3 regions of the Ornithinicoccus sp. genome follow, and region 3 is predicted to be linked to each of the others. Evidence: riboswitches for the same ligand, from Rfam matches in the RefSeq annotation. Region 3 holds a riboswitch; each other region holds the start of a gene.
What was found. A riboswitch is a leader RNA that binds a small molecule or an ion and turns the genes downstream of it on or off. The one in region 3 is predicted to bind S-adenosylmethionine.
Positions count from the first base shown of each region.

Region 1 (9,301 bases), 460 kb from region 3:
ACCGGGTCGTCCGAGCGACGCTGGATCAGGGCCAGCGTCTGGAGCACGGAGTCGTGCAGGTGCGCCGCGATGTCGGCGCGTTCGGTCGCGCGGATCCGCTCGGCCTGCTCGGCCCGGAGGTCGCGCCACAGGCGCATCACGTAGGGCGCGGCAATCAGGGAGACGCCCACCAGCACGACGAACACCGAGACCGCCATGTCCCACAGCTGGTCCAGCCCCTGGTCGCGGCTGACCACCATGATCAGCCCGACCACCGCGATCGCCACGCCGATGGCCAGCCGGGTCACCGCCTGGTTGCGCTGCGGACCGTCCCCGGGCACCCACCGCCGGCGGGTGGTCTCGTCCAGCTGGGACCAGGCAAACACCGCCCCAAGTGCCACCACGAGGATCGGGATCGTGATGTCCAGGCGCAGGTCCACCCCCAGGAACTGCAGGCCCAGGATGGCTCCGGTGACGATGAGCCCGACTCCGAGAAACAACACCCCCAGCGCCGAGTCCGACACGGTGAGCCGCTGGCCGGTGAGCCGCTGCACCGCCCCCTCCCCGGTCGCCGGGCCGTCGGACCGCTCCTCCTCCACGGTCGCCCACAGCACCCCGTAGATCAGGAACCCGGCCCCACCGACGAACGCGAGCAGGACGAAGCCGACCCGCAGGGCGTTCGGGTGCAGGCCCAGGTGCCGGGCCAGACCCGCGCAGACACCCGCGAGTTCGCGTCCCGACGCCGGGCGGCGCAACGGGGGTCGGGTCCGGTCGGTCTCCTGCACCCCTCCATCCTGACCCACGGGAGGCTCCCCGCCCACCGAAACGCCCCGATCTCAGGGCGCCCCCAGGGTCGGCTCAGGGTCGCCCCCCATAGCGGGCAGGGCCCCGGTCGGGGACCGTGGAGGCATGACGAACGCACCAGGCGGCCAGGGCCAACACCCCGGCACCGACTCCTTCTTCGACTCCCTGCGGCGGATTGACCTGCGCCGGGGCTCCGGCAGGTGGGTGGGCGGGGTCTGCTCCGGGATCGCCGAGCGGATCGGGCTCGACCCGCTGGTAATCAGGGTCGGCTTCATCGTGGCGACCGCATTCTTCGGCTTCGGCCTCGCCCTGTACCTGTGGGCCTGGCTGCTGATCCCGGACCGGGACGAGCGCACCCACCTGGAGCAGGGCCTGCGCGATGGTCGCGGGGAGTCGATCCTGCTCCTGGTGGCGGCCGTCCTCGTCACCATCGGTGTCTTCCCGTGGTGGGGCGGCCCGGGCGGCTTCTGGAACGCCGGCTGGTGGGTGGCCTCACTCGCCATCACGGTCGGGGTGGTCGTGGGCGTCGTCTACCTCCTGCGGTCCTCGTTTGAGGGCCGGCCCACAGGACAGCAGGGCACGACACAGCAGGTCTCACCCCAGCCCAGCACGTCTCCGCAGGGCACGGCACAGCAAGTCTCACCCCAGCCCAGCGCGTCTCCGCAGGGCACGCCGCAGCACGCCACGCCCCGGCCCCCGAAGCCGCCTCGCCCCGTGCGCGAGCGCAGGAAGACCGGCGGCCCCCTGGTCGCCCTGATCGCGACCGGGCTGGCGATGCTCGCCTTCGGTGGGCTGCTCTGGTCCGGCACCGAGTTCGACCTGCCCGGCAACGACCTGGTCGTGGCGCTCGCCGCCGCTCTGGCCGTCCTCGGGCTGGTCGTCCTGTTCCTGGGCGCCGCGGGTCGGCACAGCGGCTGGCCCGGCTTCCTCGCCACGGTGCTGCTCATCACGACCGTGGTCGTGGCGCCGCTGCCCGACGACTACGGCGTCTCGACCCGGGTCGGGCAGGACACCTGGCGCCCGACGAACCTGGAGGAGGGCTCCACGTTCGCGCTGGGCGCCGGGGAGGGGATCCTGGACTTGCGCCGCCTGGACCCCGCGGACCTTGACGGGCAGACCATCAGCGCGGACGTCAACATCGGGCACCTGCGGATCCTGGTGCCGGATGACCTGACCATCCGCGTGGAAGCGGGCAGCGGGATCGGCACCGTCAACCTGAACAACTTCGACCCGAGCGCCGACGACGGGGCCGCCATCTTCGGTGGTCTCAATGTGACGGAGGACCTGGTCCTCGGCGACGGTCCGGTGGACCTCGTGATCGACGCCCAGGTGGGTATCGGCCAGGTCTCTGTGGAGAGGAACTGACATGACCGACGACAACCAGCTCCGGCCGCACTCAGGCGCCCCCGACTTCCCCGTGGAGCGCACCGAGTTGCCCGAGTGGCGCCAGGTGCCCCCGGAGGAGGACACCACCCGCGCGCTCGCGGCCGACACGACGACACGGATGGACCACCCCGAGCACAGCGCCCCGGGCAGCGGCACCGGTACCTCCGCCGGAGGGCCGCCGGTGGAGCAGCACCCCACCTCGCCGGACTCGGGCACTCCGGGCGCCGCCGCGGCGGAGCGGCTGCCCGCCCCCGGTGGGCCAGCGTGGGGCACCGTGGCCTTCGGGGTGGTGTGCCTGGCCGTGGCCGGGGGTGCCCTGACCCTCCAACTCTTCGACGTGACGGTCGACTGGCGGTATGCCGTGCCCGTCGCCTTCGCGGGGTTGGGCGCTCTGCTCGTCCTCGTCGGGCTGGTCGGGCTCACCAGTCGGCGCCAGCGGGACTGACGGGGTCGGACCCGGCAGGTCGGGTGCCTACAGGCCCGTCGGCTCGGGCATCGGCGGCACCTCGTTGCAGACTCCCACCGGCAGCACCTCGGTCAGCGACAGGTGCGCTGCGCCGCCGGGCGCCGTGACCGGGTAGTCCAGCTCGCCGACCCCGTCGGCGAACCGGGCCGGGGAGGGCTGGGCCACGTCGAAGCCGTCGGCGAAGGTGATCGACTCGACGAGGGGCCAGTCGGCAGCCAGTGCGGACCGGGCCGCCAGGTCGGCCCTGGCCTCCTCTTCGCCCGTCCCGGCGGGATAGGCGAGCCGGAACGTGGCCGTCCGGCCGGTGAAGGCGACCGCCACTGCCTCGACCGGCAGGAGTGCCTCGACGTCGTGGGCCGCGGTGACCTCGTCCTGGTGCTCGATGGTCGCGTCGACCCCGAGCGCGTCATGGAACGGGATGCACCCCCGCCGGAGGTAGAGAGACTCGGCGTCCACATCCGCCAACCGCCCGATGGCAGGGTCGGTGGCGAGGGGCAGGGCCTCCGGGCCTACGGCACCCCTGACCACCACCCGCTCCGGCAGGACCAGCTCGGCACCGGCGACCGCGTCCACCTCGTCGGTCAGCGCCCGTTCCACCCCCGCCACGCCGAGGTCGGGGCGCAGCCCGAGCGCCATCCCCGGCGCCTCGCCCGCCCACCGTGCCTCCCAGTCGACGTCGTCCTGCGTGAAGCCGTACTCGAGCATGAAGAGTGAGTTGTCCTCCCGCAGCGCCCCGTCCGTCAGGAGCACGGTGCTGGCCGGGACCTGCTCCCAGAACTCGACCCGGTCCGTCATCAACCAGTCCGAGGTCATGTCGGGGACGCCCAGCCGCGCCCTGATCGCGTCGAAGTCGGTGATCGTGACGTGCGTGACGTCCTCCGGCACCAGGAACAGCCCCGCCCCCGCCGGAGTGCCCCCGGGGGACGTCCCCGAGTCCGTGGCTCCGGACGTGTCGTCCCCCGGCGGCGCCGCGGTCGCCCCAGCCACCGGGGTCGCCCCAGCCTCCGCGGTCGAGGTCGGGTCGGTCGCGTCGGCGGTGTCGTCGTCCGTCCCGGCGCAGGCTGTGAGCGAGACCACGACGACGGCCAGGACTGCGGCGCGGCCGGTGCTGGGCTGCATGGAACGACACTAGTAGCCCGGCTTATGCCGAAGTACTACAACACAAGGTCGCGGATGTCCGCAGATTCTTCATGAGAGCCTCCCGCGCATTGGTCGTAGCCGCATTGACTTCGGTCACAGCGTGCTGTTAGATCTCTGACAGGTCATGAGTCCCAGCACCAAGCCCCGGCTTGCTGGGCGGCAACCCTCCACTCGCGGTGGGGTGCCCCGGGTGATGACCTGGCGGGACGTCACACGACGTTCCCGCAAGCGCGGGCCACTCACCCGAGAGGCCCAGCAGACGCCGTAGAAGGAGCGCCGCTGTGACCTGTCGAATGTGTCGCCACTGACACCCGGACACTGCCGCCTGCCGTAGGCGGGCGCGCGCGTCCCCCGTGAAGCCCACCTGCGCCGGGGTCCTGCCCGCAGGGCCCTCGCGCGACATCCGCACCACACCCGCAGAACCCTCCCCACGACATACAGGAGATCCCCACCATGAGTTGGTCCTTCGCCACCCGCCAGATCCACGCCGGGCAGACCCCCGATGCCGTCACCGGCGCGCGGGCCCTGCCCATCTACCAGACGACCTCGTTCGTCTTCGACGACGCCGACGTCGCCGCCGCCCGCTTCAACCTCGAGGACCTCGGTCCGGTCTACACGCGCATCGGCAACCCGACCTCCGAGGTGGTGGAGAACCGGATTGCCGACCTCGAGGGCGGGGTCGGCGCCCTGCTGCTCGCCTCCGGGCAGGCCGCCAGCACCCTGGCCATCCTCAACGTGGCCTCCGCCGGCGACCACCTGGTCGCCTCGCCCAGCCTCTACGGCGGCACCCAGAACCTGTTCGCCCACACGCTGCCCAAGCTGGGCATCGAGGTCACCTTCGTCGAGGACCCGACCGACCCCGAGTCGTGGCGTGCCGCAGCCCAGGACAACACCAAGGCCTTCTACGCGGAGTCCCTGGCCAACCCGAGCAGCGAGGTGCTCGACACCGTCGCCGTCTCGACGGTCGCCCACGAGGTCGGTGTCCCGCTCATCGTGGACAACACCATCCCGACCCCGTTCCTGCACCGCCCGATCGAGCATGGCGCCGACATCGTCGTCCACTCCGCCACCAAGTACCTCGGCGGCCACGGCACGTCCATCGGCGGCGTGATCGTCGACAGCGGCAACTTCGACTACGCGCAGTACCCGGAGCGGTTCCCCGGATTCAACACCCCCGACGAGAGCTACCACGGGCTGGTCTTTGCCCGGGACCTCGGCGTGGGCAGCCCGCTCGGGGCCAACCTGGCCTACATCCTGAAGGCCCGCGTACAGCTGCTGCGTGACATCGGCCCGGCGATCTCGCCGTTCAACGCCTTCCTCATCGCCCAGGGCCTGGAGACCCTGTCGCTGCGCGTCGAGCGGCACGTCGCCAACGCCAAGCAGGTGGCCAACTGGCTGCTGGACCACGAGCAGGTGCAGTCAGTGTCCTACGCCGGGCTGCCGGGCCACCCGTCCTACGAGCTGGCCCAGAAGTACCTCCCCGGCGGCGCCGGCGCGGTCCTCGCCTTCGAGATCGAGGGGGGACTGGAGGCCGGCAAGCGCTTCGTCTCCGCCCTGGAGCTGCACTCCAACGTCGCCAACATCGGCGATGTCCGGTCGCTGGTGATCCACCCCGCCTCGACCACCCACCGCCAGCTCACCGAGGAGGCCCAGCGCGCAGCCGGGGTCACCCCGGGACTGGTGCGGCTGGCCGTCGGGATCGAGCACGTCGACGACATCCTGGCCGACCTTGAGGTCGGCTTCGTGGCGGCCAAGGGGGCCTGATGCCGGTCGGGCTGTCCGCCGGATCCGGACGACGCTCCCGCGTCGTCGGTGACCTCACCCTGGAGTCCGGGCAGATACTGCCGGGCGCCCGCCTCGCGTACGAGTCGTGGGGACGTCTGAACGAGGCGGGCGACAACGCGGTGCTGGTGCTGCACGCACTCACCGGGGACTCCCACGTCGAGGGTGAGACCGGACCGGACAGCCCGACCGCGGGGTGGTGGCCCGGCCTCATCGGGCCGGGTCGCCCCCTCGACACCGACCGCTACTTCGTGATCGCACCGAACGTCCTCGGCGGCTGCCGAGGCAGCACCGGGCCCTCCTCCCCGGGACAGGACGGTCGGCCGTGGGGTTCGCTCTTCCCCCGGCTGACCGTCCGGGACCAGGTGCGCGCCGAGGCGGCCCTGGCCGACCGGCTCGGGATCCGATCCTTTGCCGCCGTGATCGGTGGGTCGATGGGCGGTATGCGGGCGCTGGAGTGGGCGGTCACGTTCCCCGGGCGGGTGCGCCGCTGCCTGCCGATCGCGACATCCGCTGCCGCCACGGCCGACCAGATCGCGTGGGCCACGCCGCAGCTGTACGCGATCCGGTCCGACCCCGGCTACGTCGGCGGCGACTACTACCCAGGGCCCGGTCCGCGCGCCGGTCTGGAGGTGGCCCGCCAGATCGCCCACGCCACATACCGCAGCGCGGGTGAGCTGGGCGAACGGTTCGGGGCCTCCCCCCAGCAGGGCGAGGATCCGTCGCACGGCGGGCGGTATGCCGTGCAGTCCTACCTGGAGCACCACGGGCGCAAGCTGGTCCGCCGCTTCGACGCCAACACCTACCTGGTGCTGACCGAGGTGATGAACGGCCACGACATCGGCCGGGACCGCGGCGGGGTCACGGCCGCCCTGCGCCGCATCACCGCCGACCTGACCGTGGCCGTGGTCGACAGCGACCGGCTGTTCACCCCCGAGGACGGCGCCGTCATCGCCACCGCGCCCAGTTGTCGGGGCCTGGTCACCATCGCCTCGCCCTACGGGCACGACGGGTTCCTGGTCGAGACCGAGCAGGTCTTCGCGATCATCGCCGACGCCCTCGCGGACCGACCAATCGGTGCCTCGGCACCGGCACAGTCCGCGACGCGGGACGGCGCGCCCCCCGAGCAGGCGCCTGCCGACGGGGGACGCCTGGGCCGGGCACGCCCCGCGGTCGCCCCACACGAGCTGCAGTTCAGCGGGACCGGCCTCTGATAGGGGTCGCGAGCACCTTCCCCTACGATGGGGCAAAGGGCGGAGGTGCACGATGGAGTGGTTGCGCGAGACCCAGTGGCTCTGGTGGGTCGGGGCGGCCCTGGCCCTCGGACTGATCGAGATCGCCTCGCTGGACCTCGTCTTCAGCATGCTGGCGCTCGCAGCGGTGGCCTCGGCCGTCGCCGCCTACTTCGGTCTCGGATTCGCCGGCCAGGTCTTCGTCTTCGTCATCACCGCGCTGCTGCTCCTCGCCCTGCTGCGCCCCCTCGCCCTGCGCAAGCTCAAGCCCGCGACCGAGGGGCAGCGCACCAACACCGCTGCGCACGTCGGCCGCACCGCGATCGTGCTGCACGAGGTCACCGACGCCACGGGGCTGGTCAAACTGGCCGGTGAGGAGTGGAGCGCCCGCAGCGTCGGCACCGCCTCCTTCCCCAGTGGGGCCAGGGTCACCGTCGTGCGCATCGAGGGGGCCACCGCGGTCGTCGACGAGATCCCCGCGGACCCCTCGCCCTAGTCCCACCACACCAGGAGGTCACCAGCATGCCCAGCCCGACAGACATCGCCACCTATGCGGTGCTCATACTGCTGGTGATCTTCATCGCCACGGCCATCGCCCGTGCCGTCAAGATCGTCCCACAGGCCACCGCACTGATCGTGGAGCGCCTCGGCCGCTACCACCGCACGCTCGACCCGGGCCTGGCGTTCCTGATCCCGTTCATGGACCGGGTCCGCGCCAACGTGGACCTGCGCGAGCAGGTCGTCTCCTTCCCGCCGCAGCCCGTGATCACCAGCGACAACCTGGTGGTCAGCATCGACACGGTGATCTACTTCCAGCCCACGGACCCCAAGGCGGCGACCTACGAGATCGCCAACTACATCCAGGGCGTCGAGCAACTGACCGTGACGACGCTGCGCAACGTGGTGGGCTCCCTGGACCTGGAGCAGACGCTCACGAGCCGCGACCAGATCAACGGCCAGCTGCGCGGCGTGCTCGACGACGCCACGGGCCGCTGGGGGATCCGCGTCAACCGGGTGGAGCTCAAGGCCATCGACCCGCCGGCCAGCGTGCAGGACTCGATGGAGAAGCAGATGCGGGCCGAGCGCGACCGCCGCGCCACCATCCTGAACGCCGAGGGTGTCAAGCAGTCCCAGATCCTCACGGCCGAGGGTGAGAAGCAGGCCGCGATCCTGCGCGCCGAGGGTGCCGCGCAGTCGGCGATCCTGGAGGCCCAGGGTGAGGCGCGCGCGATCCTGCAGGTCTTCGACGCCATCCACAAGGGCAACCCGGACAGCAAGCTGCTGGCCTACCAGTACCTGCAGATGCTGCCCCAGATCGCCCAGGGCGAGTCCAACACCCTGTGGGTCGTGCCCACCGAGCTGACGCAGGCGCTGCAGGGCATCGGCTCTGCCCTCGGCGCCCCCGGCAGCCCGGGCCACGAGCACCTCGACGCCGCGGCCGGGTCGATGCAGCAGGGCGCCGAGAGCTCGGGCGACGGGTTGGGCTCGGTCGACCTGGAGGACCCCGGCGAGGCGCTGCGCCGGGCCCGCGAGGAGGCGGCCGGCGCCAGCCGGGAGGCCGCCGAGTCGACCCGCACCTCCCGCCGCGGCGGTGCCGCACCCGGACGTCAGGGCGGACGGGCAGAGCCGGCACCTCCGGCCACCGAGCCGGCAACCGAGCCCGCTCCGGAGGCGTCGACCACACCCGACCCCGCCCCGGGACCCGACGACCAGTAGGGCACGACCAGTAGGGCACGACCAGTTGGGCCGCTCCAGGCTCCGATCCCTCGTGGGTCCGCTACCGCACCGGGTCAGTCCCCCGACCCCGCGTCGGGGTACTGCTCAGCCACCCAACCGACCCAGTCGGTCACGAACTGCTCCCTGCCCACCCCGAGGTGCTCCTGCAGCGCCGCGTCGACCAGTTCCTCCTCGCTCTCCCACATCCCGATCGCATGCCACTGGTTCCCCAGCGCGAGGGTGGCGTCGTAGCCGTAGACCTCTTCGACATACCGGAACACCATGGCCGACTCGGCATAGTTGCGGTCCACGTCCTCCGGCCCCTCCCCCTGGAAGGTCATCCAGAGCGACGGGGGCAGCGCCGTCGGCAGCCCGCCATCCCGGAGCAGGACGCCGTACCACCAGTGCAGGTCCTCGGCCGCCTCCTGCGCGGCCGCGACCTCGAACCAGCCCGCCATCCCCTCCGAGACCCACATCGGGGCCGAGCCGTCCAGGTGCCGCAGGATCATGGCCAGGTGCAGCCCTTCGTGCCGCAGGAGTGGGGAGCCCCCCGCGACGTCCTCCCCGAAGCGGTCCAGCTCATCCGCGGTGTACTCCACGTCCAGCACGAGCCGCACCGTCACGTGCTCTGTGGTCTCCAGGTCCGCCAGCCCCTGGTACTCCCCCACCTCCGGGGCCCCGCCGACCGGGATCGCGAACCCGGCGAACTCGTCGGGCTCGGACTCACCGTAGAGCGTGGCGAGGCGCTCGGGGGACACCACGGTGACCACCATCCGGCCGACTCCCTCGACGGGCA
Region 1 is NZ_CM169976.1:895,042-904,342, reverse strand. Features, by position in the region: gene AC1QRC_RS04765 (ATP-binding protein) at 1-782, opposite strand, end outside; gene AC1QRC_RS04760 (PspC domain-containing protein) at 889-2,148, shown strand; gene AC1QRC_RS04755 (hypothetical protein) at 2,150-2,614, shown strand; gene AC1QRC_RS04750 (hypothetical protein) at 2,642-3,754, opposite strand; SAM riboswitch class IV at 3,896-4,012, shown strand; gene AC1QRC_RS04745 (bifunctional o-acetylhomoserine/o-acetylserine sulfhydrylase) at 4,229-5,539, shown strand; gene metX (homoserine O-acetyltransferase MetX) at 5,539-6,771, shown strand; gene AC1QRC_RS04735 (NfeD family protein) at 6,824-7,285, shown strand; gene AC1QRC_RS04730 (SPFH domain-containing protein) at 7,312-8,505, shown strand; gene AC1QRC_RS04725 (hypothetical protein) at 8,580-9,301, opposite strand, start outside.
Region 1: it holds a riboswitch for S-adenosylmethionine, as region 3 does, so the genes downstream of both, AC1QRC_RS04745 (bifunctional o-acetylhomoserine/o-acetylserine sulfhydrylase) here and metB (cystathionine gamma-synthase) in region 3, are expected to answer to the same signal.

Region 2 (9,301 bases), 550 kb from region 3:
TCATCCGGATGCAGTCGGTGCTGACCTGGCTCACCGGGGCGATCACGATCCTCTACATCGTCCTCACCTTCGGCGAGATCGACATGTCGGTGGTCACCGCGCTGCCGGGCGGGTCCACCCAGGCAGTGATCGGCGCCCTGGTGATGGTGATGACCGGCTTCGGGCTCGGGTGGATCAACATCGCGGCCGACTGGTCCCGCTACCAGCGGCGGGACGCCTCCGGCGGCAAGATCGTCTTCTGGAACACCTTCGGCGGGGCCCTGGCCCCGACCCTGCTGGTCTGCTACGGCCTGGCGCTGGCGGGCACCCAGCCGGGTCTCATCGACGGGATCGCCAACGACCCGATCGGCACCCTGGCGACGATCCTGCCCAACTGGTTCCTCGTACCCTTCCTGATCGCGGCGGTCCTGGCCCTGGTCAGCGGCGCGGTGCTGGGCATCTACTCCTCCGGCCTGACGCTGCTCAGCCTGGGCGTGAACATCCCGCGACCCGCCGCTGCCGGGCTGGACGGGCTGATCCTGACCGTGGGCACGATCTACGTCGTGTTCTTCGCCGAGAACTTCCTGGCGCCGTTCCAGAGCTTCCTGATCACCCTCGGGGTGCCGATCGCCACCTGGGCCGGGATCCTGATGGCCGACGTGATGCTGCGCCGGCGCGACTACGACGAGCACGCGCTGTTCCACGGCACCGGTCGCTACGGCAACTGGAACTGGACGTCCGTGGCGCTGATGGCCGTGGGGTCCGTGGTCGGGTGGGGCCTGGTCATCAACGCCTTCGCCGAGGACGCCGGGTGGAACAACTGGCAGGGCTACCTGCTCGGACCGCTCGGCCTCGGCGGCCGGGACGGCGACTGGGCGTGGGCCAACCTGGGCGTGCTCGTGGCCCTGCTCATCGGGTTCGTGGGGTATGCCGTGCTGCAGGCGGGTGCGATCCGTCGCCAGGAGGCCGGTGCCCCGGTGGCACCGGGGTCGCCCGCCGACGGGGCCGGTGAGGACCGGGTGCAGGCGTGAGACCGGAGGAGGCCTGGCTGGTCGTCATCGACCCGCAGGTAATCTTCGCCGACCCCTCCTCGGACTGGGCGGCGCCGCGGTTCGCCGAGATCGTCGAGCCGGTGCACCGCCTCGCCGGCCAGTTCGGTGACCGGGTGGTCCTCACGCGGTGGTTGCCCCCGGCCGCCAAGCGCGGGTCCTGGGTGCCGTACTTCCAGGAGTGGGCCTTCGCCGACAAGCCGGCGGACGACCCGCTGTTCGCCCTGGTGCCCGACGTCGCAGGACTCAGCACCCGGCATACGGTCGACGAGCCGACGTTCGGCAAGTGGGGGACCCAGCTGGAGGCCCTGACCGGGCCGGTCCCGCACCTGGTGCTGACCGGAGTGGCTACCGACTGCTGTGTGCTGTCCACGGCGCTGCCAGCCATCGACGCCGGGGCCACCGTGACCGTGGTGTCCGACGCGTGCGCCGGCTCCGACGACGCCAACCACCAGCGGGCGCTGGACGCGATGGCGCTCTATGGCCCGCAACTGCAGGTGCGCACCGCGGCGGAGGTGCTCGGCAGCTGAGCGCTCGGCACCGGGCGTAGAGCTACCCGGCGGCGGAGGCGCTGTTGCGCAGCGCCCGGGGCGTTTCCTTCACGATGACGGCGTGCAGCCACGGGCTGGTGAGGTTGCGTGGCAACGAGCGGGCCCACAGCCACGGGTCGTCGTAGAAGCTGATCGCCCGGGGGCCGGGGAAGGACAGCATCGACTCGCCCAGGTCGAGCGCGCTGCGACTGCCGGTGATCTTGTGGGTCCCGTCGTCGCGGACCTCCAGGGTGGCCACGACCTCGGTCCACCGGTGGTGGGTGGTCCGGAGCTCAACGGTGATCATGGGCCATCCTCACCGGGCGGCATGCTCCCGCGCCCGTGTCACTGCGTGTCACCCTGACTCCCTCCGCCGGCGCAACGCCCACGAGTCTAGGCAGGGTGTGTCGCTCTTGTGTCGCCACTTCGCGGGCGGGTCCCGTGCTGTCACAAGAAGACTCTGGTCCTGACGTGGCGACTCTGCTACCGAGATGGTCACTAGGCGTCTGTCCGGACCGACGCCTAGTGACCATCGCAGTAGCACAGTGGGTGCCCCGACGGTCGGCCCGTGGGATGCTCGGAGAGTGACCGACGACCTGCCCGCGGGCACCGGGCCCGGCCGCGACCTCGACGGCGAGGCGAAGGCCACCCTGCACCGCTACCTGCAACTGGCCCGCGACGCGCTGCTCTGGAAGCTCGAGGGCCTGTCCGAGTACGACGTCCGACGGCCGATGACGGCCACCGGCACCAATCTGCTGGGTCTGGTGAAGCACACGGCCAGCGTGGAGCTGGGCTACCTGGGCGACACGTTCGGCAGGCCGTCGGGGATCGCGCTGCCGTGGTTCGCCGACGGCGCCGAGGACAACGCCGACATGTGGGCGACCGCCGAGGAGACCCGGGCTGACATCGTCGGGCTCTACCACGCGGTCTGGGCGCACACCGACGAGACGATCCGGCTGCTGCCGCTGCACGCCGCCGGCCGGGTGCCGTGGTGGTCACCGGAGAAGGCGGACGTCACCCTGCACCAGATCCTGGTCCACGTCGTTACCGAGACCGACCGGCACGCCGGTCAGGCCGACATCGTGCGCGAGATGATCGACGGGCAGGTCGGCCTCCTGCCCGGCCGGGAGAACCTCCCCGGCGGCGACGCGCAGTGGTGGGCCGACTACGTCGCACGCCTCGAGCAGGCGGCCCGCGACGCCGGGCGGCAGGAGGAGGCCGGTGGCGGGACCGGGTAGGACCCGGCGTCCGCGCCGGCCGGCTCAGCCGACGAGGGCGGGGTCCGGGGTGCGCTCCGCCGACGCCTCGGCATACGGCTCCTGTGCCTCCAGTTCCCGCACCAGCGGGATCACCTGCTCCCCGAATCGCTCGACGTCCTCGCGCACGTGCAGGAAGCCCAACAGCACCAGGTCGACCCCGGCACGCTTGTAGTCCACGATCCGCCGGGCCACCTGTGCGGGAGTGCCGATCAGACCGGTGCGGAAGCCGTCGTTGTACTGCACCAGGTCCTTGAACTCACTGTCGGCCCACATCCCCTTCTTGTCCGAGGTGGCCGCGCCGGCCTGCTTCACCGCGTTGCCGAAGTCGTTGACCTTGTCGACGTCGGCCTTGGCGATGACCTCCTCGACGACGCCGCGGGCCTCGTCCTCGGTGTCCCGCACGACGGCGAAGCCGTTGATGCCAAAGCGCACCCTGCGACCGTGCGCGGCGGCCTGGCCACCGACGTCCTCGATCTGCTCGGCGGCTCCCTCGACAGTGTTGCCGTTCATGAAGTACCAGTCGGACAGGCGGCCGGCCATGGCCCGAGCCGAGGTGGAGTTGCCGCCCTGGAACACCTCCGGCTGCAGTCGCGGCTGGGGCCGGAAGGTGACGTCGCGGGTCCGGTAGAAGTCGCCGCGGTAGGTGAAGTCGTCCTCGGCCCACAGCCCGCGCAGCACCTCGATGAACTCCTCGGCGCGACGGTAGCGCTCCTCGTGGTCCAGCCAGGGCAGGCCCAGGTCCGTGTACTCCTTCTTGAACCACCCGGAGACGACGTTGAGGCAGAACCTGTTGTCGTGCAGGTCCTGTGCGGTGGCACCGAGCTTGGCCAGCACGGTCGGCGGCCACTGTCCCGGGTGGACCGCGGCGATGACCTTGAGACGTTCGGTGGCGGACAGCAGCCCCAGGGAGAAGGAGACCGACTCGTGCTGGGCGTCGGCCCCGTAGGAGGCCAGGTACCGCACCTGGGTCAGGGCGTAGTCGAAGCCGACCCGTTCGGCGGCGCGGGCCACATCGAGGTTGTAGTCCGGCGTGTGGTTGGTCCGCTGGTCGATGGTCGAGACCACCAGGCCACCCGAGACGTTGGGGACCCAGTAGGCGAAGGCGAGCGGGTCGGACCCCGGCTGGCCCGTGGTGGGGGCTGTCGCGGCGGGGGCTGCCGTGCTCGGGCGGTCGGTCGTGTCGTCGGTCATGTCAGGCTCCGATCGTGGTGGGCAACGGGGTGAACCGGCCGGCGTGGTGCACCAGGGGATTGCCGGCCGAGGAGACGGCGTGCTCGACCCGGGCGATCGCGACGAAACTGTCGCCGGCGTCGACCAGGTCGTGGATCCGGGTGATGAGTCGTGCGGTGCTCCCGTGGACCGCTGGCAGCCCGTGGTCGTCGTAGGACCATGCGCCGTCGTCGACGAAGCGCTTGCTGCGGTCGCGGGCGAAGCGGTCGGCCAGCTGCTGCTGGTCCTCGCCGAGCAGGTGCAGGGCTGCGCGCTGGGTCTGCGCGATGGTCACGAGGGAGGAGGAGGTCTTGGCGACGTTGAACGACACGAGCGGCGGGGACAGCGACACCGACACGACGGAGATCGCGGTGAAGCCGACGGGGCCCCGGGAGCCGGAGCCGGTGACGACCCATGCGCTGGCGGCGGCCCGCGCGAAGGTGCCCCGTAGGTCCACCACCGGTGGGGTGGGCTCCGCTGGTGGCGCGGCGTGGGGTCGGGCAAGGGTGGGGGACAGGCTGATGGTCATGGCGTACTCCTGGAATCAGGTGCGTGCAGGGGGCCCGGGTCGGGCCAGGCGAGAGGGTGATGCGGTGCGTGGCGAAGCTGCGAACGGCGGTCTGGCGCGTCAGGGACGACAGGCGCTGACCGCCCGGCGCATCAGGTCGACGGTGCGACGCAGGTGCGGGGCGTGGGCCGCGCGAGGGCGCTGATGGTGCTGCACGATTCCTCCATCGATCCTGGCGTGAGCACCTGCCCCGCCGGGGGTGGTTGCTGCGGCGTCAACGAGCCAGGTCTCTCGGCCGCTCTGGATGGGTGACGCCAGTCGATCACAGGATCTTCGGTCCTGTCAATCGAGAGATCTGGTCGGCCGCAGGATCAGCGGGCTTGGCGTGGTGGTTCGGCGGCACCGGAGTCGAGTGCAGCGCGTCAGCGTGCTGCGACGTCATCATGCATTGACGTCAGCCTGCCGGCACGCGCAGGTGGACGGCGCGGAGCAGGGTGAACGGTCCCGGCAGCGGGAGCCGGATGCCGGTGAGGGCCTCGGCCGCGGTCAGGCCGACCGCCAGGTCGGGGTCCGGGTCCGGGCCCAGGATCTCCGCGCTCCGCCGCGACGCTCGCCGCCCGCAGGGCGCCGAGCAGAGGGGCTGCGGCGGGTGGTGCGTCGGCGGGTGACGCGTGGGTGCGTGCGGCGTCGGCGGGTGCGGTGTCGGCGGGTGCGGTCTGGGCGGGCAGGTCGTGCTCCTCTGCGGTCTCCCCGTCCACGGCCGAAGTGACGGTGACCCCCCGCGTCGGGTCCCACCGCACGACGACAGCCACCCCGCCCAGCGAGAGCGGGTCGGCCAGGAGCGCGATGTCGGTGCCGACCGGCTCCAGCACGACGGCGCCGCCCAGGGCCGGGATGAGCCCCGTCACGGGGTCGGATCCCTCGGTGCTGTTGCGCCGGACGATGCTGGCCAGGCGGGTCCGGGAGGGCGTCGCCCGACGCAGGTGCACGACCTCGCCGACCCGGTAGTGGTCCCGCCCCCGCACCCAGATCGCGCAGCCGGAGGTGCGCAGTGGCGCGGCCCAGCGGTGCACCAGCGACCGGTAGTGGGCGAGGGCTTCGTCCATCTCGCCGGTCATGGTCACACCGTAGTGCCCCGCCCGACCCTCCTTCTCCCGGACGAGGGCCCCGCCATGGGGCAGGATGGGGGCGATGCGAGGTGACCAGGACGGCCCGGCCCTGGCGACGCGACTGGTCGCCGTGGCTCGTGGTGACCAGGCGGCCTTCGCCGACCTCTATGACTCGACGGCGCCCCGGGTTTACGGACTGGTGCTGCGCGTCCTGCGGGACCGGTCCCAGGCCGAGGAAGTCACCCAGGAGGTGTTCCTACAGGTGTGGCGGACGGCGAGCTCCTTCGACCCCGACCGGGGCAGCGCGATCTCCTGGCTGCTGACGCTGGCGCACCGCCGCGCGGTCGACCGGGTGCGCTCCGTCGTGGCCCAATCCGCGAGGGACGACGCCTACGAATCACAGCGGACCACGCCCCCGTTCGACGTCACCGCGGAGGCGGTCGAGGAACGAATGGAGGCGACTCGGGTGCGTGACGCGCTCGGGGAACTCACCCCGGCCCAGCGGGCGGCCATCGAACTCGCGTACTTCGAGGGCCTCACCCACCGGGAGGTCGCGGAGCGCCTCGACGTGCCGTTGGGCACGGCGAAGACCCGGATCAGGGACGGGTTGGGCAAGATGCGGGACACGATGGGAGGTGGACAGTGAGCGACCAGGAGCACCGGGGCGCAGACCCCGGCGGGACCCGGGACGGCGATGCCGACCCGGCAGAGCCGACGGTGCACGACCTCGTGGGCGCCTATGTGCTGGATGCCGTCGACGACCGGGAACGCGCCGAGTTCGAGGAGCACCTGGCCTCCTGCCCCGACTGCCGGCGGGAGGTCGCCGAGCTCGCCGACCCCGTGGTCGACCTGAGCGTCGGGCTGGAGGAGGAGCCCCCGGCGGGACTGCGCGCGCGGCTGCTGGAGCAGATCGCGCAGGAGCCTCCGGCCGTGGTCCCGCTGCGGGGCCGGGAGGACGACGCTGACGGTGAGCTCGGCAGCGCCGAGGACTCGGATGCCACCACGGGAGAAGCGGCCGCGGCGGCCGAGCGACGCGCCTGGTGGGTGGGCATCGCGGCGGCGGCAGCCGTCATTGTCGGCGCGGTGGCGGTGACGCAGTGGGTGACCAACGACGTCCCCGCGCCGGTGGTCGTGGCCGAGGACGTGTTGGAAGCCCCGGACGCGGTGCGGCACACCGAGACGCTCGGGGATGTGACCGTCACGGTGGTGACGGCCGCCTCGTTGGACTCGACCGTCTTCGTTGCCGAGGGCATGGAGGAGGCCCCGGAGGGTCAGGACTACCAGCTGTGGTTCGTCCACGAGGACGGCACTGCCGTCTCCGCCGGGCTGATGCCGCGCACTGGCGCCGACACCACCGAGATGGTCCTGGAGGGGGAGTCCGGCGGTGCCGTGGCGGTGGGGGTGACCCTCGAGCCGGCCGGCGGCTCCGAGCAGCCGACGAGCGACCCCCTGGTGGCCGTGCCGATCGAGGGCTGACCGGTCGGCTCAGGCCCCGGGCACCCACCGGGCGAAGACCACGATGTTGTCGACGTGGGCCCCGCGGTCCGGGTCGTACAGGCCCCCGCAGGTGATCAGGCGCAGCTCTGGGCCCTCGGTGTTGCCGTAGACCGTGACCTTGGGGAAGGCGTCCTTGGGGAAGCTCTCGGTCCCGTATACCTCGAAGGTCACCGTGCGCCCGTCCTCCCGGTCCACCTCGACGAGGTCGCCAGGACGTAGTGCCCCCAGGTCGTAGAAGATGCTGGGCACCGATCCCTGGCTGGTGACGTGCCCCTCGATCACGGTGGGTCCGACCTCGCCCGGGGTGGGTGACCCCTCATACCAGGCGGCCTCGTCGTAGCGCTCGCCGCTCGGCACCAGGAGAGTGCCGTCGTCGTCGAGGCCGAGCGGGTGCAACGGGCTAGCCACGTCGATCGAGGGGATCCGGACCGCAACGGGGTCGGACGGCGGCAACGCCGACGACTCCGGCGCCGCGGTCGACGACTCTGGTGGCACGGTCGACGGTGTCCCTGGGGTGGTCGAGGGGGCGGGGGCGTCCTGGGTCGCGGGCCCGTCAGTCGGCCCGGCGGAGCCCGTCGTGGCGACCGGCGGCCGGGAGGCGTCAGCCTCGGGAGCAGGCGGATCGTCGACCTGGCTCAGGACGACCCAGAGCAGGACGACGATCCCGGCGACGAGCAGCAGCCCGGAGGCCACGGACAGCAGGGTGCGTCCGCGGCCTCCGGGCCGGCTCGTGGCCACCAGCGGTCAGACCTCGTGGCGGGCGCTGTCCCGCCGACGGGACGCTGCCAGGCCCAGCCCCCCGGCCGCCAGCGTCAGCGCGCCCATCGCCAGCAGACCGGCGTGCTCCATCCCGGTGGTGCCGCCGCCACCGGTGGCGACGCCGTCCTCCGGCATGCTCATCTGGGCGACGTTGAACTCGCCGCACAGAGCGGGGTCGGTCGCCTCGGAGGGGAGCTCCGGGTCCAGGTCGGACACGATGTCACCGTCGTAGGCGCCGCTGCCGTCGTGGTCCACACCGTGGATCACGATGACCCCGTCGCCGGCGGCGACCGACGCGGCCGTCGCCTCGTCCAGCTCGATGGTGCGCTCGTAGGTGTAGGCACCGGTGGACGGGAAGTTCTCGACGTCGAGGGCGTGCTCGCCACCGGTCATGCCGGGCTCGATGGTCAGGCTCAGCGCGACGTCGCCGTAGGAGTCGATGGCGTCGGACACCTGCAGGGCGCCCTCGAACCCGTTGCCCTGCTGGCTCGGGTCCGGGCAGGTGTTCTGCCCACCGATGTGGATGTGCTGGGCGTGCGGTGCGCCGTCCAGCAGGCCGGTGGTCTCGATCTTGATGTGCAGGTCGTGGCCCTCGAGCATGCCCCAGGCGGTGCCGGAGGCGCCGGAGCGGTTGAGCTCGGTCAGTGTGCCGGACAGCTCGGTCCCCTCGTGCTCGTGGGCCGCGGCAGGGACGGCCGCCGCCAGGGGCAGACCGACGATCGCCGCGACGGCGAGCGGGGCGAGGCGGGTGCGGGTGGTGCGCATGACAACTCCTTGGTGTCGGGATCCGCTGCGACATCGGTCGCCAGCGGCTCGTGGCATCCAGGGATTCGGAGCCGTCGTCGCTCCGGATGGGTCAGACTCGGTGGTGTGGAGGCCACACGCGTCGTCGTGCGTCGCGGGGACCGGGAGGTGACCGGTGCCTGCCGGCCCGGGGAGCCGTGGGCGGCGGCGGCCTCCCGGGTCGCGGAGGGGCTCGGCGACGTCGGTGGGACCGTCGCGCACGACCTCTCCGGACCCACCAAACTGTTCGAAGCAGACCCCGAGCTGCGGGTGGCGACTCGTCCGATGACCGCCGGGGACCTGTCGGACCTCCGGCGCTGGCTGATGGTCGAGCACGTCCGGCGGTGGTGGCACACGGGCAAGGAGACCCCCGAGTCGGTGCGCGCGACCTACCTGCCCCGCATCGAGGGGAGGGAAGCCGTCCGGATGTGGGTCGTCGAGGCCAACGGCCGTTCTGTGGGCTTCGGCCAGGACTACCGGATCGCCGACCACCCGCAGTTCGCGCTGCTGGCCCCCGACTCCTCGGCGATCGGGGTCGACTACGCGCTCGGGGAGTCGGCCTGGCTGGGACGCGGCGTCGGGGTGCGCCTCCTGTGGGCCTGGCTGACCGGTGTGCGTG
Region 2 is NZ_CM169976.1:981,260-990,560, forward strand. Features, by position in the region: gene AC1QRC_RS05130 (purine-cytosine permease family protein) at 1-1,010, shown strand, start outside; gene AC1QRC_RS05135 (cysteine hydrolase family protein) at 1,007-1,558, shown strand; gene AC1QRC_RS05140 (hypothetical protein) at 1,581-1,865, opposite strand; gene AC1QRC_RS05145 (DinB family protein) at 2,143-2,796, shown strand; gene sfnG (dimethylsulfone monooxygenase SfnG) at 2,821-4,008, opposite strand; gene AC1QRC_RS05155 (flavin reductase family protein) at 4,010-4,555, opposite strand; SAM riboswitch class I at 4,755-4,845, opposite strand; gene AC1QRC_RS05160 (hypothetical protein) at 4,957-5,652, opposite strand; gene sigK (ECF RNA polymerase sigma factor SigK) at 5,726-6,289, shown strand; gene AC1QRC_RS05170 (anti-sigma factor) at 6,286-7,119, shown strand; gene AC1QRC_RS05175 (class F sortase) at 7,129-7,878, opposite strand; gene AC1QRC_RS05180 (hypothetical protein) at 7,885-8,664, opposite strand; gene AC1QRC_RS05185 (GNAT family N-acetyltransferase) at 8,770-9,301, shown strand, end outside.
Region 2: it holds a riboswitch for S-adenosylmethionine, as region 3 does, so the genes downstream of both, AC1QRC_RS05155 (flavin reductase family protein) here and metB (cystathionine gamma-synthase) in region 3, are expected to answer to the same signal.

Region 3 (9,301 bases):
CCTCGCTGCCGGTGCTGACGGTGCTCGGGCTGGTCGTGGGCAACCTGCTGGCCGGCTCGGTGATCGTCGAGACCGTGTTCAGCAGGGCCGGTGTCGGGCGCCTCACCGTCACCTCGGTCAGCTTCCAGGACCTGCCGGTCGTCCAGGGCGTCGTCGTCCTCGGCGCCACCGTGTTCGTGCTGGCCAATCTCATCGTCGACCTCGTCCTGCCGCTCGCCGACCCCCGGGTCGCCGTCGGCCGGTCCTACTCCTAGGAGGGAGCGCCCGATGTCGCTGACCCAGACCACGGTCCTCCTCGACCCGCCCCCGGCCGACAGGTCCGCCGAGGCCCCGGCAGGCACGTCCGCCGCCCCGGCGCGACCACGGTCGACCGCGCGCCGCCTGGCCCGGGCCCCGCGGTTGCCGCGGGTGGTCCGGTTCGGCCTGCGCCGGCCCGGCCTGCTGCTGAGCGTGGCCCTCCTGCTGGTAGTCGTGGTGGCGGCCTTCGCCCCGGGTCTGATCGCCCCCGGTGACCCCGACGTCGGCGTCACCGCGGAGAAGCTGCTGGCCCCGAACTCGGCGCACTGGTTCGGCACCGACAACCTGGGCCGGGACCTGTTCACCCGGGTCGTGCACGGCACCGCGCTGTCGCTGCGCACCGCCCTCATCGCGGTCGGCCTGGCGCTGGCCGCCGGGGGGCTGCTCGGGGTGGTGGCCGGCTTCCTCGGCGGCTGGGTCGACCACGCGGTCATGCGGGTCGTCGACGTGCTCATGGCGATCCCGTCGCTGCTGCTGTCGCTGGCCCTGATTGCGGCGCTCGGCTTCGGGCCCACGAACGTGGCCATCGCGGTCGCCGTCGGCAGCGTGGCGACCTTCGCCCGGATCGCCCGGTCGCAGACCCTGCGGGTCTGCCAGGCCACGTATGTCGAGGCCGCCCGGTCCCTCGGGTCCCGCTGGCACGTCACGCTGCGGCGGCACATCCTGCCCAACGCGTCCGGCCCGATCCTGGCGCTGGCGGTGCTGGAGTTCGGCATGGCGATCTTGGCCGTGTCGGCCCTGAGCTTCCTCGGCTACGGGGCGCCCCGGCCCGCGCCCGAGTGGGGGTCGCTGGTCTCGGAGGGCCGCAACTACCTGGCGAGCGCCAGCTGGCTGACCACGCTGCCCGGCCTGACCATCGCGGCGACCGTGCTCGCGGTCAACCGGGTCTCCAAGGCCCTGGACGGGGAGTGGGGTGCGTTCCGGTGACCGTGCTCGAGGTGCGTGACCTGCGGGTGGCCTACCAGACCTCCCGGGGACCGGTGGAGGCCCTCAAGGGGGTGGACCTGGCCGTCGGGAAGGGCGAGGTGGTCGCCCTGGTCGGGGAGTCCGGCTCGGGCAAGAGCACCCTGGCCCACTCGGTCATCGGGCTGCTCGCCGACAACGCCACGGTCGAGGGTGGCAGCATCGAGCTCGCCGGGCGCGACGTCAGCGGGTGGAGCGAGCGACGGTTGCGCACCGTCCGGGGCCGCGAGGTCGGCCTCGTGCCGCAGGACCCGAGCGTCTCGCTCAACCCGGTGAAACGGATCGGGCCCCAGGTCGTGGAGGCCATCACGGCGCACCGGAGGCTGCCGCGGGCCGTCGCCCGGGCGCAGGCCCTGACGCTGCTGGAGAAGGTCGGGCTGGATCGGCCCGAGGTGCGGGCGCGGCAGTACCCGCACGAGCTGTCCGGCGGCATGCGCCAGCGGGTCCTCATCGCGATCGCCATCGCCGGTGAGCCGGACCTGCTCATCGCCGATGAGCCGACCAGTGCGCTCGACGTCACCGTGCAGCGGCGCATCCTGGACCACCTGGAGACCCTGACGGCCGACCTGGGCAGCTCCATGCTGCTGGTCACCCACGACCTGGGCGTGGCCGCAGACCGGGCCGACCGCATCGTGGTGATGCAGGGCGGGCTTGTCGTCGAGGAGGGCCCGGTCCGGCAGATCCTCCAGGACCCGCAGGACGACTACACCCGGAGGCTGCTGGCCAGTGCTCCCGGGCTAGGCCTGGGCGCCGGCACCGGCGCGGGGGTGACCGGCACGGCATACCGCCGGCCCGCGCCGGCGTCCGCCGGGGCAATCCCGCTCGTCCGGGTGGAGCACCTGATCAAGGACTTCACCCTGCCGGCGACCCGCGGCAGCGGTCCGCGGACGGTGCGGGCGGTCGACGACGTCAGCTTCACGCTGCATCGGGGCCAGACCCTGGCCCTGGTCGGCGAGTCCGGATCCGGGAAGTCGACCACGGCGCGGCTGGTGCTGCGCCTGGCCGACCCGACGTCCGGCACCGTCACCTTCGACGGGGCCGACATCACCACCGCGAAGGGACGGGAGTGGCGCGACCTGCGGCGCCGGGCGCAGCTCATCTACCAGAACCCGTACGCCTCGCTGGACCCGCGGTTCACCGTCGAGGAGCTGGTGACCGAGCCGCTGCGGGCGTTCTCGGTCGGCAGCCGGGCCACGCAACGGGAGCTGGCCGCACGCCTGGTGGACCGGGTCGCCCTGCCGGACGGCACCCTCGCCCGCAAGCCGGCCGAGCTGTCCGGCGGGCAGCGGCAGCGCGTCGCGATCGCCCGCGCCCTGACCCTGTCGCCGGACCTCGTGGTCTGCGACGAGGCGGTCTCGGCGCTCGACGTCTCGGTGCAGGCGCAGGTGCTCGAACTGCTCGCGGAGCTGCAGGAGCAGGACGGCCTGGCCTACCTGTTCATCACGCACGACCTGTCCGTCGTCCGGCAGATCGCCCATGACGTGGCCGTGATGCGCCAGGGCCGGGTGGTCGAACTGGCCCCGACCGAGCAGGTCTTCGAGCGTCCCACCCACCCGTACACCCACGAGCTGCTCTCGGCGATCGCCGGGACGCGACACCACACCGCAGGAGTCCCGGCGTGAAGTTCCTCGTCCTCACCCTCATCACCCACCTGCCCGACCCGGTCACCGGGACCCGGCTGTCGACATACGAACGGCTGCGGCAGGTGGTCGACAACGCGGTCCTGGCCGAGGAGCTCGGGTTCGACGGGTATGCCGTGGGGGAGCGGCACGAGCGGCCGTTCATCTCCTCCTCGCCGACCGTGGTGCTGAGCCATATCGCGGCACGGACCAGCCGCATCCGCCTGTTCACCGGGGTGACGACGCTCAGCCTGCTGGACCCGGTGCGCGCGTTCGAGGACTACGCGACCCTGGACAACCTGGCCGACGGGCGGCTGGAGCTGATCATCGGCAAGGGCAACGGGTCGGCGCAGCGCGAGCTGTTCCACGTGACCCCGGAGGACCAGTGGGCCCGCAACCGGGAGTCCTACGAGGTGTTCCGCCGGTTGTGGAGGAACAACCGGATCACCTGGTCCGGGCAGTTCCGCCCGCCGCTGGTCGACGCCGAGGTGTGGCCGCAGCCGCTGCAGCGTCCGATCCGGGTCTGGCACGGCAGCGCGACCTCGACGGCGTCGGTCGACGTGGCGGTCGAGTTCGGCGAACCGCTCTTCTCGGCGAACGTCACGCACGGGATCGAGCCGTATGCCGAACTGGTCCGGTACTACCGGGAGCAGTGGGCCGCGGCGGGGCGCGACCCGTCCGACGCGCTCGTCGGCGCCGGGTCCGCGGGCTTCGTGGTCACCCGGGACAGCCAGGAGGCCGTCGCGCTGCACCGCCCCGTCTACGAGGCGCGGGCCCGGCAGTTTGCGGCGGCGGGGGTCGAGCCGTCGTTCCGCGACTACGACGACTTCCTGGAGCGCAGCTCGGCGCTCGTCGGCAGCCCGCAGCAGGTGATCGAGAAGGTGCACCGCTACCACGAGCAGCTCGGGCACGAGGTGCAGCACCTGCACGCCGACGGGGAGGGCCTGACCCCCCAGCAGCACCGGCGGACGCTCGAGCTGTTCCAGTCCGAGGTGGCGCCCGTGCTGCGCCGGGAGATCCCGTCCCGTCCGCTGGCAGCGCCGGTGAACCCGGCGTTCGGCGCGGCCCCGGAACTGGCAGCCGGCTGACGGCACGGTTTGTCGTGTCGCTGACCGGCGCGCCGAAGATCCTGCGCCGGTCGGGGATCGTGTCGAGGGTCACCTTTCGTCCTGAGGCCCAGATGGGTTAGGCTGCCGAACGATATCCATCACGACCGGCTGAGGGACAGGCCCGACGAAGCCGGGGCAGCCTGCCGCGGGGCAACCCGCGGCAAAGGTGCCAAATCCTGCGGCGTCCCTCGGGGATTGGCCGGAAGATGGAGCTCGCGGACGGGCCGTGGCCCGCTGGCGAGAGGCGCCCATCGTCCGCATGTCGCAGGATCTGGCGGCCGGACACCTGGGAAAGGCGCCACCGACATGACCGAGATCTCCCGACTCACCCGCGGTCTGCGGACCGGCATCGACGCCGACCCGTCGCAGGGTGCGGTCATCCCGCCGTTGTATCTGTCCAGCAACTTCAGCTTCGCCGAGTTCGGCGTCAAGCGGACCTACGACTACACCCGCAGCGGCAACCCGACCCGCGACGTGCTGGCCGAGGCGCTGACCACGTTGGAGGGCGGCCACGCCGGGACGATTACGGCGACGGGGATGGCGGCGATCACACTGTGCACCCAGGCGCTGCTGCGCCCGGGCGACACCATCCTGGTGCCCCACGACTGCTACGGGGGGAGTTGGCGGCTCTTCGACTCGCTCTCGGCACGGGGGCAGTTCGAGAGCCGGACCGTCGACTTCAGCGACCTGACGGCGGTGCGGGAGGCGCTCGCCGCACCCACGGCCCCCCGGGTGGTCTGGATCGAGACCCCGTCCAACCCGTTGCTGCGGATCACCGACCTCGCGGCGGTCACCGAGGCGGCGCACGAGGTCGGTGCGATCGTGGTGGCGGACAACACCTTCCTGTCCCCGATCCTGCAGCGGCCCCTCGAGTTCGGTGTCGACGCGGTGGTGCACTCGACCACCAAGTTCATCAACGGCCACAGCGACGTCGTGGGCGGTGCGGTCATCGCCGCCACCCCGGAGCTGCACGAGGAGTTCGCCTACTGGGCCAACGTGCTGGGGATCGTGGGCAGCCCCTTCGATTCCTACCTCACCCTGCGTGGGCTGCGCACCCTGCACACCCGGATCCGGGCGCACCAGGAGAACGTCGCCGCCGTGGTGGACGAGCTCGCCGATCACCCCGCACTGGCCAGGGTCTACTACCCGGGCCTGCCCGACCACCCCGGTCACGACCTCGCGGCGCGACAGCAGGACGGCTTCGGGGCGATGCTCTCCCTCGAGCTGGTCGGCGGTGAGGTTGCCGTGCGGGCCTTCGTCGACGGGCTGCGATGTTTCAGCCTGGCCGAATCGCTGGGTGGCACCGAGAGCCTCGTCGCCCACCCCGCGACGATGACGCACGCCTCGATGACCCCCGAGGCCCGGGAGGTCGCGGGCATCAGCGACGGGCTGCTCCGGCTGTCGGTGGGCATCGAGGACCCTGCCGACCTCGTGGCCGACGTGCGCGGGGCCCTGGACCGGGCGCTGGCGGCCGCGGAGGCTGCGGGGGCGCTGGGCCGCAGCGAGGTAGCGTGAGGGTGTCGGGAGGAGGCCCGGTGAGCGATCGGGAGCGAGAGCAGACGGTGCCGACCGGTCTCGCCGCGCGGCTGGCGCTCCCGGAGCGTCCGTTGCTGCTGTTCAGCATCACCCCGCCCCGGCGCAACACCCCCGAGGAGGACCTGCGCAGGATCGCCGAGGTCACCACCGGGCGGCTCGGGGACCTGGACCTGGACGCGCTGATCCTCTACGACATCGAGGACGAGAGCGACCGCAACCCCGAGGAGCGCCCCTTCCCCTACCTGCCGACCCTCGACCCGGCCCGGTTCCACGCCGGGCACCTGGCCGCAGGTTGGGACCGACCCGTCGTGATCTACCGCTCGGTGGGCAAGTATCAGCCGACCGAGCTCAAGCAGTGGCTCAGCGACCAGGACCCGGCGCGGGTCGCCACGGTCCTCGTGGGAGCCTCCTCGGGCTCCAAGCAGGTGCGCACCAGGCTCACCGAGGCACAGTCCCTGTGGCGCGATGCCGGGGCCGGGCTGTCCCTGGGGGCGGTGGCGATACCGGAGCGGCACGCCGCTCGGGGCGACGAGCACACCCGGATGCTGCGCAAGCAGGACGCCGGGACCTCCTTCTTCGTGACCCAGGTCGTCTACGACGTCGACGCGGCCAAGGACCTGGTCTCGGACTACTACTACGCGTGCGTCGACCGGGGGATCCGGCCGGCACCCCTGGTGTTCACCCTGTCGGTGTGCGGGTCGCTGAAGACGCTGGACTTCCTCCGCTGGCTGGGGGTGCACCTACCCCGGTGGCTGCTCAACCAGATCGAGCGGGCGGACGACCCGCTCGCCGAGTCGTTCCGGCAGTGCACCGAGATCGCCGCCGGTCTCGCAGACTTCTGCACCCGGCTGGGAATGCCGTTCGGGTTCAACATCGAGAGCGTGTCCATCCGCCGGGTCGAGATCGACGCCTCGGTGCAGTTGGCGGCGCACCTCAGGGAGCGCCTGGCCAGTGGTTGAGCTCTCGCGGTCGTCCAGCCGGACGTGATCGTGGCCGCGACGACGTCGGTGACGGCACGAGGGGTCGAGGGACCACCCGCCCTGGCAGTCGAGGTGCTGTCCCCCAGCACCCGCTACCTCGATCTCGGCACCAAGCGGCTTCGCTACGAGGCCGCCGGTGCCTCGGCGTACTGGATCGTCGACCCGGACGAGCCGTCGCTGCAGGCCTGGGAACTGGGCGACGGGGCCTTCCACGAGGCGGCACCCGCCATCGGGCGGCAGGTGGCCTCGATGACCGTGCCGTGGCCGGTGCGGGTGGTCCCGGACGACCTGGTCCGGGACTGATCACGGCTCGGGCTGGGCCGAGGCGTAGACGACGCGGTTGTCCTCGTATGCCGAGGCGAGGCTGTCCCAGGCGCCGGTGCAGGTGATCAGCCGGACCTCGTCGGCCGGCGTCGCACCGAAGACCTCCTCCGTCGGGAAGGCCCCCTTGGGGTAGTCCGCGACCCGGTCCACCCGGTAGGTCACCCGTCGGCCGTCGGTGCTCTCCACGAGCACCTCGTCGCCGGGGCGCAGTCGAGTGAGGCTGCCGAAGACCGCCGGCCCCGCGGTGGAGTCCACATGCCCTGCCAGCACCGTCGGTCCGTGCCCGCCGGGTCGTCCACCCCCGGTGAACCACCCGGCCCGGTCCGGGTCCGCCGGCACCTCCATCGAGCCGTCGTCTGCCAGGCCGAGGTCGATCAACGGCTCGTCCAATCCCAGCACGGGGATCAGCAGTCGGCCCGGTGGCGCCGGGACGGGGATGCTGGTGGTGGCGGGCGTGGTCGTGGCGGGTGCGGTGGGCGCCGCCGACGTCGCGGCGGTCTCGGCTGGTGCCGGAGGTGTGTGGGGGTGCTCAGCCACGCGCACCGCGACGCACGGCGATCGCGCCGGCGGCGACGCCCAGCAGCGCCAGGGACCCGGTGAGCACGAGGGGGGTGGTGTCCTGGGACGAGGCCGGGGCCGCGCCGCCGAGACCGGTCTCGACGCCACCCACGGGCACCTGGACGAGCTGCCCGCGCACGGCGCCGGGCACGAACTGCGAGGTGTGAGTGTCCGCCGAGAAGCCGGCGGGGTTGGCCTCGATCTCCGCGAGCGAGAAGCCCTCGCCGGTGTCGCTGCCGTCGTCACCCTCGACCCCGGTGGTGAATGGCCCCTGCAGGCACCCGCTGCTGGTGAGCACCTCGCCGTCACCGGCCGGGTTCGGGAAGGCGAGCCGCGGCGGGCCGGGCTCGCCGGCGTTCGCCTGGTGAATGTGGGTGGCCGTCTTGGCGGGGGACTCATACGGCGGCGTCACGCCCTCGAGGGTGATGTCGAAGCAGATGATCTCCTCCTCCGCGTTGATCATGAAGTTGAACGTGCCGGTGGCGCCCGGTTCGCCCGGCGCGGCGTTGCCGTCCGGGTCGATGACGTTGTCCGGGGTCGCCATCACGGTGTATGCCGAGGTGAAGGTGTCCGGTCGGTCCACCTCGGTCTCGGCGTGCGCGGGCACGGTGCCGAGGGTGAGCAGGGCGGCGGCGCCGGCCAGTCCGCCGAGGGCGCCGAGACGGATCCGGGTGCTGGTGGTCCTGGTGTGCATCGTGGTTCCTCCGGTGTGTGCGGCGCCGCGAGCCGGGCCGCTGTGTGAGGGTGTACGACAGATGAGGTCGCCGCGTTCAGCAGCCACAGGACGAATCCTTCCGACGGTGTCGGTGAACGCGCCGGGCCCGGTGGGCGTATCCCCCGGGACCGGAGGAGGTGACCGCGACGAGCGTCCTGACGAGGTCAGCCGACGACGAGAAGGTGGTCGCCCTGGACGACGACGATCCTCCCGCCGGCTTCGACGTGCGCCGGGCGTATGCCGAGCACGGGCGCGTGCTCTTCGGCTTCGCTCTCAACGGGGTCGGCGACCGCGGCCTGGCCGAGGAGTGCGTGCAGGAGACCTTCCTGCGGGCCTGGCGGGCCCGGGACCGCTACCGCCGCGAGCGGGCGTCCGAACGCACCTGGCTGTTCGCCATCGCCCGCAACGTCGTGGTCGATGCGCTGCGGGCCAGGGGCCGGCGACCGCGACTGGTGGCGGAGGATGAGGCGCACGGCATCGCGGAACCGGCCACCCCGCATACCGACCATGCGGTCGAGGACCGACTCGTGCTGCTCGCCGGCCTGGCCCGGTTGAGCGCCGAGCACCGGGAGGTCCTCGTGGCGGTGCAGCTCGAGGGGATGGGCTACGACCAGCTGTCCGAGCGCACGGGGGTGCCGGTCGGCACGCTGCGGAGTCGGACGTACTGCGGCCTGCGGGCCCTGAGGGAGATCCTGGCCGAGGAGGAAGACGATGAGTGAGGACGCAGACCGCCGGGCGGAGTTGATCGCCGGCGCGCTCGCGGGCGAGTTGACCCCCGCCGAGCAGGCAGAACTCGACGAGGCCGCGCGCCGGGACCCCTCGATCCAGCAGGAACTGGCGGAGTTGCGGGACACCCTCGGACGCCTGGACGGCGCCGGGCTGGGCTGGGTCGAGGCAGACCCGCCGGAGGACCTGGCCGACCGCGTCGCCGCCGTTGCCGACCGCGAGGTCACGGACGAGCCCGCGCCCGTCGCTCCGCCCCGGCGTTCGCGCTGGCTCCTGACTGCTGCGGCGGCGTGCCTGGTCGGGGTCGGGGTGGCGGGGACGCTCACCTACCAGCGCGTGGTGGATGCACCGGTGGAAGGGCCTCCCGGCACGTTGGGCGCCGTGGAGGAGATCAGCTTCACCGGCGAGCCGACGGGCAGCCGGATCGAGGCCTCCTTGGTGGCACACACCTGGGGGACCGAGACGCTGCTGGAG
Region 3 is NZ_CM169976.1:432,459-441,759, reverse strand. Features, by position in the region: gene AC1QRC_RS02320 (ABC transporter permease) at 1-277, shown strand, start outside; gene AC1QRC_RS02315 (ABC transporter permease) at 268-1,224, shown strand; gene AC1QRC_RS02310 (dipeptide ABC transporter ATP-binding protein) at 1,221-2,882, shown strand; gene AC1QRC_RS02305 (LLM class flavin-dependent oxidoreductase) at 2,879-3,967, shown strand; SAM riboswitch class I at 4,081-4,201, shown strand; gene metB (cystathionine gamma-synthase) at 4,295-5,503, shown strand; gene AC1QRC_RS02295 (methylenetetrahydrofolate reductase) at 5,524-6,483, shown strand; gene AC1QRC_RS02290 (Uma2 family endonuclease) at 6,508-6,807, shown strand; gene AC1QRC_RS02285 (class F sortase) at 6,808-7,365, opposite strand; gene AC1QRC_RS02280 (CHRD domain-containing protein) at 7,358-8,080, opposite strand; gene AC1QRC_RS02275 (sigma-70 family RNA polymerase sigma factor) at 8,239-8,820, shown strand; gene AC1QRC_RS02270 (hypothetical protein) at 8,813-9,301, shown strand, end outside.